DNA from 2 places in the Atlantibacter sp. MEI4A-1023 genome. Region 1 is predicted to be linked to the other one. Evidence: predicted binding sites of a transcription regulator. Region 1 holds the regulator's gene; the other holds the start of a gene.

Region 1 (5,317 bases):
TTCAGCCGCTTTCTGGACAGCGCCCTCGGCCAGATTATGGGCTGCTTCCTGGCGATGATGGTGATCCTGCTGATCCGCGATAATTCCCAGGCGCAAACCGGGCGGGCCTTGCTTAACCGGTTTATGCTGGCGGCGGTATCATCCATGACCACCAACAAAGCGCGGCGCAAGGAGAACCATCTTCCGGCGCTGTATCAGCAACTGTTTTTGTTGCTGAGCAAATTCCCCGGCGATATCGCCAAGTTTCGCCTGGCGCTGAATTTAATCATTGCTCACCAGCGGCTGCGCGATGCGCCAATTCCGGTAAACGACGATCTGTCGGCGTTTCACCGCCAGTTGCGCCGCACCGCCGACCGGGTGGTTTCTGCCTCCAGCGACGATAAGCGCCACCAGACCTTCCTGCAACTGCTCGACGAGCTTGATATCTATCAGCAAAAATTGCAGGTCTGGGAAGCGCCGCTGTCGGTCACCGAGTCGGTGAAGCGGTTGACCTCGATGCTGCGAAAATATCAACATGCCCTGACCGATAATTGACGGCTGCCGCACAGCGTAAAAACCGACGCCCGGGCGTCGGTTTTTTTGTGGCTATACTTAGCCGAGGGTGCAAAAAAGCACCATCCATCAGGAGGAAACGATGACGACACAAGCACTCCAGGACAGTGAACTCTTTAAAACAGGCTATCTGGTTAATGGCGAATGGCATCAGGCCGACGAGACTTTTGACGTCGTGAATCCGGCGACGGGTGAAGTGATTGCGAAAGTCGCGAAAGCGGGTAAGAAAGAGACACAGGCAGCTATCGCTGCGGCCAGTAAGGCGTTCCCGGCCTGGCGGAAAAAGACGGCGAAAGAGCGTTCCACGTTACTGTACCGCTGGTTTGAGCTGATTAACGAAAATAAAAGCTGGCTGGCGCGCTTAATGACCCTCGAACAGGGCAAGCCGCTGAAAGAAGCGGAAGGCGAAGTGGACTATGCCGCCAGTTTTATCCAGTGGTTTGCCGAGCAGGCGAAACGCGCCAACGGCGAGATTATCCCGCCGGCTAAACCGGGTTCACGCATCCTGGCGACCCGTGAACCGGTTGGCGTGGTCGCGGCGATCACCCCGTGGAACTTCCCGATGGCGATGCTGACCCGCAAACTCGGTCCGGCGCTGGCGGCAGGCTGTACCGGCGTGATTAAACCCGCCAATAACACCCCGCTGTGCGCGTTTGCGCTGCTGGCGCTGGCGAAAAAAGCGGGCATTCCGGATGGCGTGTTGAATGCGGTAGCCGGGAAAACATCAGAAATCAGCGACGCCATTATGGAAAGCCATGAGGTGCGCAAAATCTCTTTCACCGGGTCGACGGCAGTGGGTAAAACCCTGGTGCGCAACGCGGCGGAAACCATGAAAAAAGTCTCCATGGAGCTGGGAGGCAATGCGCCGTATATCGTGTTTGACGACGCGGATATTGATGCGGCGGTGAAAGGCGCGATCGCCAATAAATTCCGTAACGCCGGGCAGGTGTGCGTCAGCGTTAACCGCTTCTTTATTCAGGATGGCGTCTATGACCGCTTCGTGAACCAACTGGCCGAGGCGGTGAAGCAGTTGAAAGTGGGCAATGGTCTGGAAGAGGGCGTGATTGTCGGGCCGCTGATTGAGAAAGCCGGCGTGGATAAAGTCCGCGAGCATGTGGAAGATGCGCTTGCGAAAGGCGCGAAAGCGCTGGCAGGCGGGAAAGCGCACGATCTTGGCGGCAACTTCTGGCAGCCGACGGTGCTGATTGATGCCACCGATGACATGAAACTTGCCCAGGAAGAGACCTTTGGTCCCCTGGCTGCCTGCTTCCGATTTAGCAGCGAAGAAGAGGTGATTGAACGCGCCAACAATACGCCGTATGGCCTGGCCGCCTATTTTTACACCCAGAATCTACAGCGGGTATTCCGCGTCTCTTCGCAGCTTGAAAGTGGAATGATCGGCGTGAACGACTGCGCGGTATCTACCGAGCTGGGGCCGTTCGGCGGCGTGAAAGAATCCGGGCTGGGGCGCGAAGGATCGGTACTGGGGCTGGACGAATATCTGGAAGTGAAAACCCTGCATATCGGCGGGCTCTAACCTGTGACCACACCGATGGGTGACAAACAATGCAAATCTACACTTTTGACTTTGATGAAATCACCGATCAGGCCGATTTTTATCGCGACTTTACCCGGTCGTTTGGGTTAACGAAGCAGCAGGTGAATAATCTGGATAGCTTGTGGGAGGTGGTGACGGAAGGGTATTTGCCGTTGCCGCTGGAGATTGAATTTGTTCACTTATCGGAAGAGAACCGTCGGCGGTTTGGCGCGCTGATTTTGCTGTTTGATGAAGCAGAAGAGGAGTTGGAAGGCCAACTCCGCTTCAATATTCGTCATTCCACGTGACCGAAAAAAGCCCCAGGCGAACTGGGGCAAGTCGTCGGACACGACGACGAGGTTCTTATTTATACAGTTCTGCAGTGGCGTGCCAAGTATCACCGGTACGCGCTTCAATAACGCGGTAAGCGGTCGCGCCTTTCTGATCGGCTTTTTCAGCCAGCGCTTCGCGCATATCCATCGGCGAGCTGCCGTGCTGGGCAACAGAGATGGTGCCCATAGATTGCATGTTTTGGGCATCCTGTGCGCTAACTTGCTGTACGGCGGCGTTTGCGCCAAAAGCCATCAGGGAAGCCAGAGTCACTGCAGCAAGGGTAAATTTGGTTTTCATCGTCATTTCCTCGTTTGAGTTTCTGTGGTCGGCAGGCGAAGTCACTGTACGGACCACAGAATGAATGTATGTATGCAGGTGAAACAGGGTTAATGCTTATTTGTACAGCTCAGCAGTGGCGTGCCATTCGTCGCCAGAATGCGCTTCGATAATGCGGTAGGCGGATGCGCCTTTTTCCTGCGCTTTCTGATCGAGCATTTCGTTCATGTCCATCGGTGAGCTGGTCACGGAAGAGACAGTAACGGTGCCGAGTGACTGACGACCCTGGGCTTGTTGCGCGTCGATAGACGTTGCGGCAAAAGCGCCAAAGGAGAGCATTGAAAGTAGGCTTAAGGTGGCTACGGTTGATTTGATTTTCATGATCGTTACCTCGTCGTATTTTTATCTTTATCTTTGGGGTCTCATTTCGTGACCCTCATCACAAAATCAAGTATACACTAATAACGTTGAAAATTAATACCACGCTAATTATTTACAATGAAACTTTGTTTCCAGAAACGGATTTTTTATTCCCTGTCGTTATAAAAAATTAACGTTTAGTGCGTTTATAAAAAATAATGCTAATAAATTCATGAAAATAGGTAAATTTGATGATTTGTGCTTTTTAGAAAAGATGTAATGACTATGTAACGTTGAGCGCGCAGACGTAACGGCTGGAGAGGAAATTAAAGGGGGTATTTAATAATAACCGCCGCGGGCGCGGCGGTAGAAGAGAAGGCTTACAGTTCTTGTTCGAACAGTACCAGAATGGCTTCGTAGAGTTCTTTAACCGAAAAATCTCTCGCGGGGGTAGTAAAGATAGTGTCATCCCCGGCGATAGTGCCCAGAATACCTTCTGCTTTACCCAACGAGTCGAGCAGACGCGCAATCAGCTGCGCCGCACCCGGGCTGGTATGGATCACCACCACCGCATTGTTGTAATCAATATCCAGCACCAGATTTTTGAGTGGGCTGGACGTGGTTGGTACGCCCAGTTCCGCTGGCAGGCAGTAGACCATCTCCATTTTGGCGTTGCGTGTACGCACCGCACCGAATTTGGTCAGCATGCGAGAGACTTTGGACTGGTTAATGTTTTCGTAACCTTCGTCCTGCAACGCCTGGACAATCTCTCCCTGAGAACTGAATTTCTCTTCCTTTAATAACGCTTTGAAAGCTTTGACTAATTCTTCTTGTTTTGCCGAGCCGCGCATAAGTCACCTACAATCTGGCCAAAGAAACAACATTATTATGCATTTATCTGAATTTTTATGCAAATCCCAGGCCGAAAATGTGGCTGAAATAATGTTATGAAAGCGGCGGATTTTATCAAATTTTGTTATTGGAGAACATGCCTGCGTCACGACTCGAAAATAAGCCATTAAGTAAATCAATTGTTATAAAAATGATGTTGTTTTGATGAATGAAGAGGGTGTAATGTAACCGCCTGTTGATATGTTGCTTCGGTAGCGATCCGGCTATTTTCCTGATGTGCGTGAGGTCTGTGCCATAAAGAGCCGGTATGACTTCTCAATCTGAAGGTGAAAAGATTGTAATGACTTCCGCCCTGGATAATCATGGTCGCCACCAAAGGAGTAACGGCACTTTAATTGCAAATCATAATAAGGAGTTTAGGATGAAAGTTGCAGTCCTCGGCGCGGCCGGTGGTATTGGCCAGGCGCTTGCCCTTCTACTCAAGACCCAACTGCCTTCAGGTTCAGAACTCTCCCTCTACGACATCGCACCGGTTACCCCCGGCGTCGCGGTTGATTTAAGCCATATCCCTACCGCGGTGAAGATCAAAGGCTTCTCCGGCGAAGACGCGACTCCGGCGCTGGAAGGCGCAGACGTGGTGCTGATTTCCGCAGGCGTGGCGCGTAAACCGGGTATGGATCGCTCTGACCTGTTTAACGTCAACGCGGGCATCGTTAAAAACCTGGTGCAGCAGATTGCCACCACTTGCCCGAAAGCGTGCATCGGCATCATCACCAACCCGGTAAACACCACTGTTGCTATCGCAGCGGAAGTGCTGAAAAAAGCCGGTGTTTACGATAAGAACAAACTGTTCGGCGTGACTACGCTGGATATCATCCGCTCCAACACCTTTGTAGCGGAACTGAAAGGCAAACAGCCGACCGAGGTTGAAGTCCCGGTGATCGGCGGCCACTCTGGCGTGACCATTCTGCCGCTGCTGTCCCAGATCCCAGGCGTGAGCTTCTCCGAGCAGGAAGTGGCTGACCTGACCAAACGTATTCAGAACGCGGGCACCGAAGTGGTAGAAGCCAAAGCGGGTGGCGGATCGGCAACCCTGTCGATGGGCCAGGCGGCGGCGCGTTTCGGTCTGTCTCTGGTTCGCGCAATGCAGGGCGAAAAAGGCGTGGTTGAGTGTGCCTATGTAGAAGGCGACGGCGAACACGCGCGTTTCTTCTCTCAGCCGCTGCTGCTGGGTAAAAACGGTATTGAAGAGCGTCAAAGTATCGGCACCCTGAGCGCGTTTGAACAGCAGGCGCTGGAAGGCATGCTGGATACCCTGAAAAAAGACATCACCCTGGGCGAAGAGTTCGTTAACAAATAATCGTCGTGGATTCTGAAAGCAAAACCGGAACATCAGTTCCGGTTTTT
Region 2 (5,317 bases), 420 kb from region 1:
AGCGAAGGCGAGGAGCCGACACCGCTTAAGCTTGTAGGGGAATGTCTCTATCTACACCGCATGTGGCGGCATGAAAAAGCTGTTGCGGCGTTTTTCCGCGAGCATAACCGGGTCATGACAGTGGACGGCTCGCGGGTTTCAGACGTCTTAAACGGGTTATTTACTTCGCGGGAAGCGATTGACTGGCAAAAGGTCGCCGCTGCGGTAGCGCTTACGCGTCGTATTTCAGTGATTTCAGGCGGGCCGGGAACCGGCAAAACGACTACCGTAGCAAAATTGCTGGCTGCGCTGGTTCAACTCAGTGAGACGCTGCCTCGCATTAAGCTTGCGGCACCGACCGGTAAAGCCGCAGCCCGGCTCACCGAATCCCTGGGCTCAGCGCTGGCTGGTTTACCGCTCAGCGACGCCCAAAAAGCGGCATTTCCCGATGATGCCAGTACCTTGCACCGCTTGCTGGGCGTGACGCCGGGCCGCCAGCGGGCGCGCCATCACGAATCTAACCCGCTACATCTGGATGTGCTGGTGGTGGACGAAGCCTCGATGATTGACCTGCCGATGATGGCGCGTTTAATCGACGCATTGCCGCCCCATGCGCGGGTGATTTTTCTGGGCGATCGCGATCAACTGGCCTCGGTGGAAGCGGGTGCGGTCCTCGGGGATATCTGCCACTACGCTCATGATGCCTACACGCCGGCGCGCGCCAGCGAGTTAAGCCAGTTGACCGGCTGTTCCGTACCACACTCTGGATCCACCGCCGCCTGCGAGCTGCGTGATGCGCTGTGCCTGCTGCGCACCAGCTACCGCTTCGACAGTTCGTCAGGCATCGGGCAACTGGCGCAGGCGGTGAACTGTAGCGACCATCACGGTGTAAACCAGGCTTTCGCCAACGGTTTTACCGACATCTGCCAGAAGCCGCTCAACGGCGGCGAAGATTATGTGACCATGATTGAGGATGCGATCGCGGGCTACGACCGTTTTTTGAAACAGGTTAAAGCGCAGGCCGAGCCCGCCGATATCCTGCGCGCGTTTAGCGAATTCCAGCTGCTGTGCGCGTTGCGCGAAGGGCCTTATGGCGTAAGCGGGCTTAACGAGCAGCTTGAACAGGCACTGGTGCGTAAGCGCAAAATTACCCGTTCGGCACATTCAAAATGGTATGAAGGAAGGCCAGTGATGATATCCCGCAACGACAGCGCGCTCGGGCTGTTTAACGGCGATATCGGCGTGGCGCTTAATCGCGGGCAGGGGCTGCGGGTCTGGTTCCCGCTGCCGGACGGCACCATCAAATCAGTGTCGCCCAGCCGCATGCCGGATCACGATACCGCCTGGGCGATGACCGTGCATAAATCCCAGGGCTCGGAGTTCAAACACGCGGCACTGATTTTGCCGAATCAATATGCGCCAGTGCTGACGCGCGAGCTGGTGTATACCGCCATTACCCGCGCCCGTGAGCAATTGTCTTTGTACGGCGATGAACGCGTGCTGCGCCAGGCCGTCACCGCCCGTACCGAGCGGCGCAGCGGGCTGCTGACGCATTTCTCGCAGTAGCGAAAGGGGTTATGTCAGGTCTGCCATCAGCACTTTTGAACGGCGCTGGTAGTTGTACATCTCTTTTTTGCTTTCCGGCAGCGAATCAATGTCCACCGGCGTGAAGCCGCGCTCCTGGAACCAGTGAATGCTACGCGTTGTCAGCACAAACAGCTTGCTCAGGCCGATCTGTTTGGCCTGGCTGGCAATACGCTCCAGCAGCACTTCGCCGCGTGACGAACTCCGGTAGTCGGGATGCACCGCCACGCAGGCCATTTCACCGATTTTCTCTTCCGGGAAAGGGTAGAGCGCCGCGCAGGCGATGGTCAGGTTATCGCGCTGGATGATGGTGAATTTGTCGATCTCCATTTCAAGTTGCTCGCGCGAACGACGCACCAGAATGCCCTGCTGCTCCAGCGGGCGGATCAGTTCAAGAATACCGCCGATGTCGTTAATGGTGGCGCGACGAATTTGTTCGGCGCTTTCCATAACAATCTGGGTGCCAATGCCATCGCGGGAGAACAGTTCCTGTAACAGCGCGCCATCCTCCTGATAGCTAATCAGGTGGCTGCGCCGCACGCCGCTGCGGCAGGCTTTCACCGCGCCGCGCAGGAATCGCACCGTACCGGAATGGTAGTCGCCCGCCGCTTCCAGTTCATCGATTCGCGCCTGGGCATCGTTAGGGAACAGTTCGGAAATAATGTTCCCCTCGCTGTCGGTCACGCCCTGGGACGAGCAGAAGCCGATCATTTTTTCCGCTTTCAGTTTGCTGGCAAGCTGCGTGGCGATCTCTTCAGAAGTAAGGTTAAAGCTTTCGCCGGTTACGGAGACCGCAACCGGCCCCATCAGGACAATCGCGCCGTTATCTAACTGGCGGTTAATTGCCTCATCGTCGATACGGCGAATCCGCCCGCTGTGGCAGTAATCCACGCCATCATCCACGCCCAGCGGCTGAGAGATAATAAAATTACCGCTGACCACGTTGATATGCGCGCCCTGAAGCGGCGTATTGCCGAGGCTCATGGAGAGGCGCGCAGTGATATCGAGCTGTAACAGCCCGGCAGCCTGCTTAACCAGTTCCAGCGTTTTGGCGTCGGTAACGCGGGTATGTTTGTGGTAAATGGGCTCACAGTGGTGCGCAGCCAGGTTGGCATCGATTTGCGGGCGAGCGCCATAGACCACGACCAGGCGAATGCCCAGGCTGTGAAGCAGGCCTATGTCATTAACAATGCTGGAGAAGTTTTCATGCTCAATGGCTTCGCCGCCCAGCATGATGACAAACGTTTTACCCCGGTGGGTATTAATATAAGGGACAGAATGACGAAACCCCTGGACCAACTCGGTTCTACGTTCCTTCACCACGGCAAACCCTCTCAATGCATGTTTATTCGTAAATAGTGTATTTTTATTCTTTTATCGCCTCTGGCGCAAGCGGCTTTTTTACCCAGGCCTAACCCACGTTAATCTTAAACAGCCCGCGTGCTCACAATGTTTACCCTTTTATAGATGACAGGCCGGACGCCATTCGCTAAAGTTTTTGGTCCAGATTTTAAGTTGTTATGCCAGTGACAGATTTTAGTGCTCGGGAGAGGCATGTCAGATTCCAGTAAATTATTTAGTCGCCGCCAGTTAATCAAAGGGGCAGGCGCGATGTGGTTATTAAGCGTAAGCCAGCCGGGCTTTGCCGCGAGCAGCCAGGTGATCGCCGTTCGTGTGTGGCCAGCTTCCTCTTATACCCGCGTTACGGTGGAATCTAACCGGCAAATCAAATACCGCCAGTTCGCGCTGAGCAATCCGTCGCGCGTGGTGGTCGATCTTGAAGGGGTGAATCTGAACTCGGTGCTCAAGGGCGTGGGCAACCAGATCCGGGCTGATGACCCGTATATCCAGTCAGCGCGCGTCGGCCAGTTCGATCCCAAAACCGTGCGTATGGTTTTTGAATTAAAACAGAACGTGACGCCGCATCTGTTTGCGCTGGCACCGGTGGCGGAATTTAAAGAGCGACTGGTGATGGACCTGTATCCGGTGAATTCCAACAGCGAACAGGATCCGCTGCTGGCATTGCTGGAAGATTACAACAACGGCGAACTGGATAAGAAAGTGCCACCTGCCGGAACCAGCAACACCGGCCCGCAACCGGGCAAGGCCGGGCGCGACAGGCCGATTGTGATCATGCTCGATCCGGGGCATGGTGGGGAAGATCCCGGTGCTATCGGCAAATATAAAACCCGGGAAAAAGACGTGGTGTTGCAGATTGCCCGCCGTTTGCGCACGCTCATTGAGAGAGAGCCGAATATGAAGGCCTATATGACGCGTAACGAAGACGTCTTTATCCCGCTGAAGGTGCGCGTCGCTAAGGCGCAAAAGCAGCGCGCCGACCTGTTTATTTCTATTCACGCCGATGCGTTTACCAGCCGTGCGGCGCGAGGCTCGTCGGTGTTCGCGCTATCGACCAAAGGCGCGACCAGTACCGCCGCGCGTTATCTGGCGCAAACCCAGAACGCCGCTGACCTGGTGGGTGGGGTGAGTAAAAGCGGCGACCGCTATCTCGATCACACCATGTTCGATATGGTGCAGTCGCTGACCATTTCCGACAGCCTGAAGTTCGGCAAAGAAGTATTGAACCGCATGGGGAAAGTGAACCAGTTGCATAAGAACCGGGTCGATCAGGCCGGGTTTGCAGTGCTGAAAGCCCCGGACATCCCGTCGATTCTGGTAGAGACGGCGTTCATCAGTAATATCGAAGAAGAGCGAAAACTGCGTACCGCTGCATTTCAGCAGGAAGTGGCGGAGTCGATTCTGGCGGGAATTAAAGCCTACTTTACCAGCGAGGCGACGCTGGCGCGGCGAGGATAAACGTTGATGCCGCGGCGCTTGCGCTGCGGTAACTGATTTTTTCAGACGTCAGAAACAAAAAAACCCCCGAACGGGTGTTAGATATTGGTTGCGGGGGCCGGATTTGAACCGACGACCTTCGGGTTATGAGCCCGACGAGCTACCAGGCTGCTCCACCCCGCGTCCGATTCTGCTGCGCATTTCAAATCACATGTGCGCTGGCTTTCCTCGTTCACCTTAGTCACTTACTTATGTAAGCTCCTAAGGATTCACTGCGTCGCCGCCTTCCTGTGATTCGAACTGCTTTGCAGAATAATACTTCTCTACATTTTAATTTGGTTGCGGGGGCCGGATTTGAACCGACGACCTTCGGGTTATGAGCCCGACGAGCTACCAGGCTGCTCCACCCCGCGTCCGATTCTGCTGCGCATTTCAAATCATATGTGCGTTGGCTTTCCTCGTTCACCTCAGTCACTTACTTATGTAAGCTCCTAAGGATTCACTGCGTCGCCGCCTTCCTGTGATTCGAACTGCTTTGCAGAATAATACTTCTCTACATTTTAATTGGTTGCGGGGGCCGGATTTGAACCGACGACCTTCGGGTTATGAGCCCGACGAGCTACCAGGCTGCTCCACCCCGCGTCCGTGGATGCGCACTATACTCCGCTGACATTTCGATGCAACCCTTTTTGTAACAAAACCGCTGATTTTGGCTCTCCCGGGCTAAATATCTCGCCAGGTGCGCAATTTTTAGACGTTATGGCGATATTGGGCTGAGTGCGCATTTCATTAGCCGGAACGGTTTGCTATCTTCGCCTGCACGGCGCGGTAATCTGAGACTCAAGAATGAAAGGACGTTGGACAAAATTTTTACTCACAGGGGCGATGGTCGTAGTACTTGCCTCCTGTTCATCAAAACCGACCGATCGCGGTCAGCAATATAAAGACGGCAAATTAA

The links. The regulator ArgR, encoded in region 1, controls arginine synthesis, uptake and breakdown. The targets are predictions, from matches to a motif close to ANTGAATAAAAATACANT.
Region 2: the regulator ArgR is predicted to act here: its motif matches at 2,921-2,938, upstream of argA (amino-acid N-acetyltransferase).

What each region holds. Positions count from the first base shown of each region.
Region 1 covers NZ_CM149568.1:476,477-481,793, forward strand. The annotation lists gene aaeB (p-hydroxybenzoic acid efflux pump subunit AaeB) at 1-534, shown strand, start outside; gene ACVV26_RS02340 (NAD-dependent succinate-semialdehyde dehydrogenase) at 635-2,089, shown strand; gene ACVV26_RS02345 (barstar family protein) at 2,119-2,397, shown strand; gene yhcN (peroxide/acid stress response protein YhcN) at 2,453-2,719, opposite strand; gene yhcN (peroxide/acid stress response protein YhcN) at 2,816-3,079, opposite strand; gene argR (transcriptional regulator ArgR) at 3,439-3,909, opposite strand; gene mdh (malate dehydrogenase) at 4,332-5,270, shown strand.
Region 2 covers NZ_CM149568.1:892,860-898,176, forward strand. The annotation lists gene recD (exodeoxyribonuclease V subunit alpha) at 1-1,545, shown strand, start outside; gene argA (amino-acid N-acetyltransferase) at 1,555-2,886, opposite strand; gene amiC (N-acetylmuramoyl-L-alanine amidase AmiC) at 3,118-4,380, shown strand; tRNA gene ACVV26_RS04220 (tRNA-Met) at 4,466-4,542, opposite strand; tRNA gene ACVV26_RS04225 (tRNA-Met) at 4,696-4,772, opposite strand; tRNA gene ACVV26_RS04230 (tRNA-Met) at 4,925-5,001, opposite strand; gene mltA (murein transglycosylase A) at 5,206-5,317, shown strand, end outside.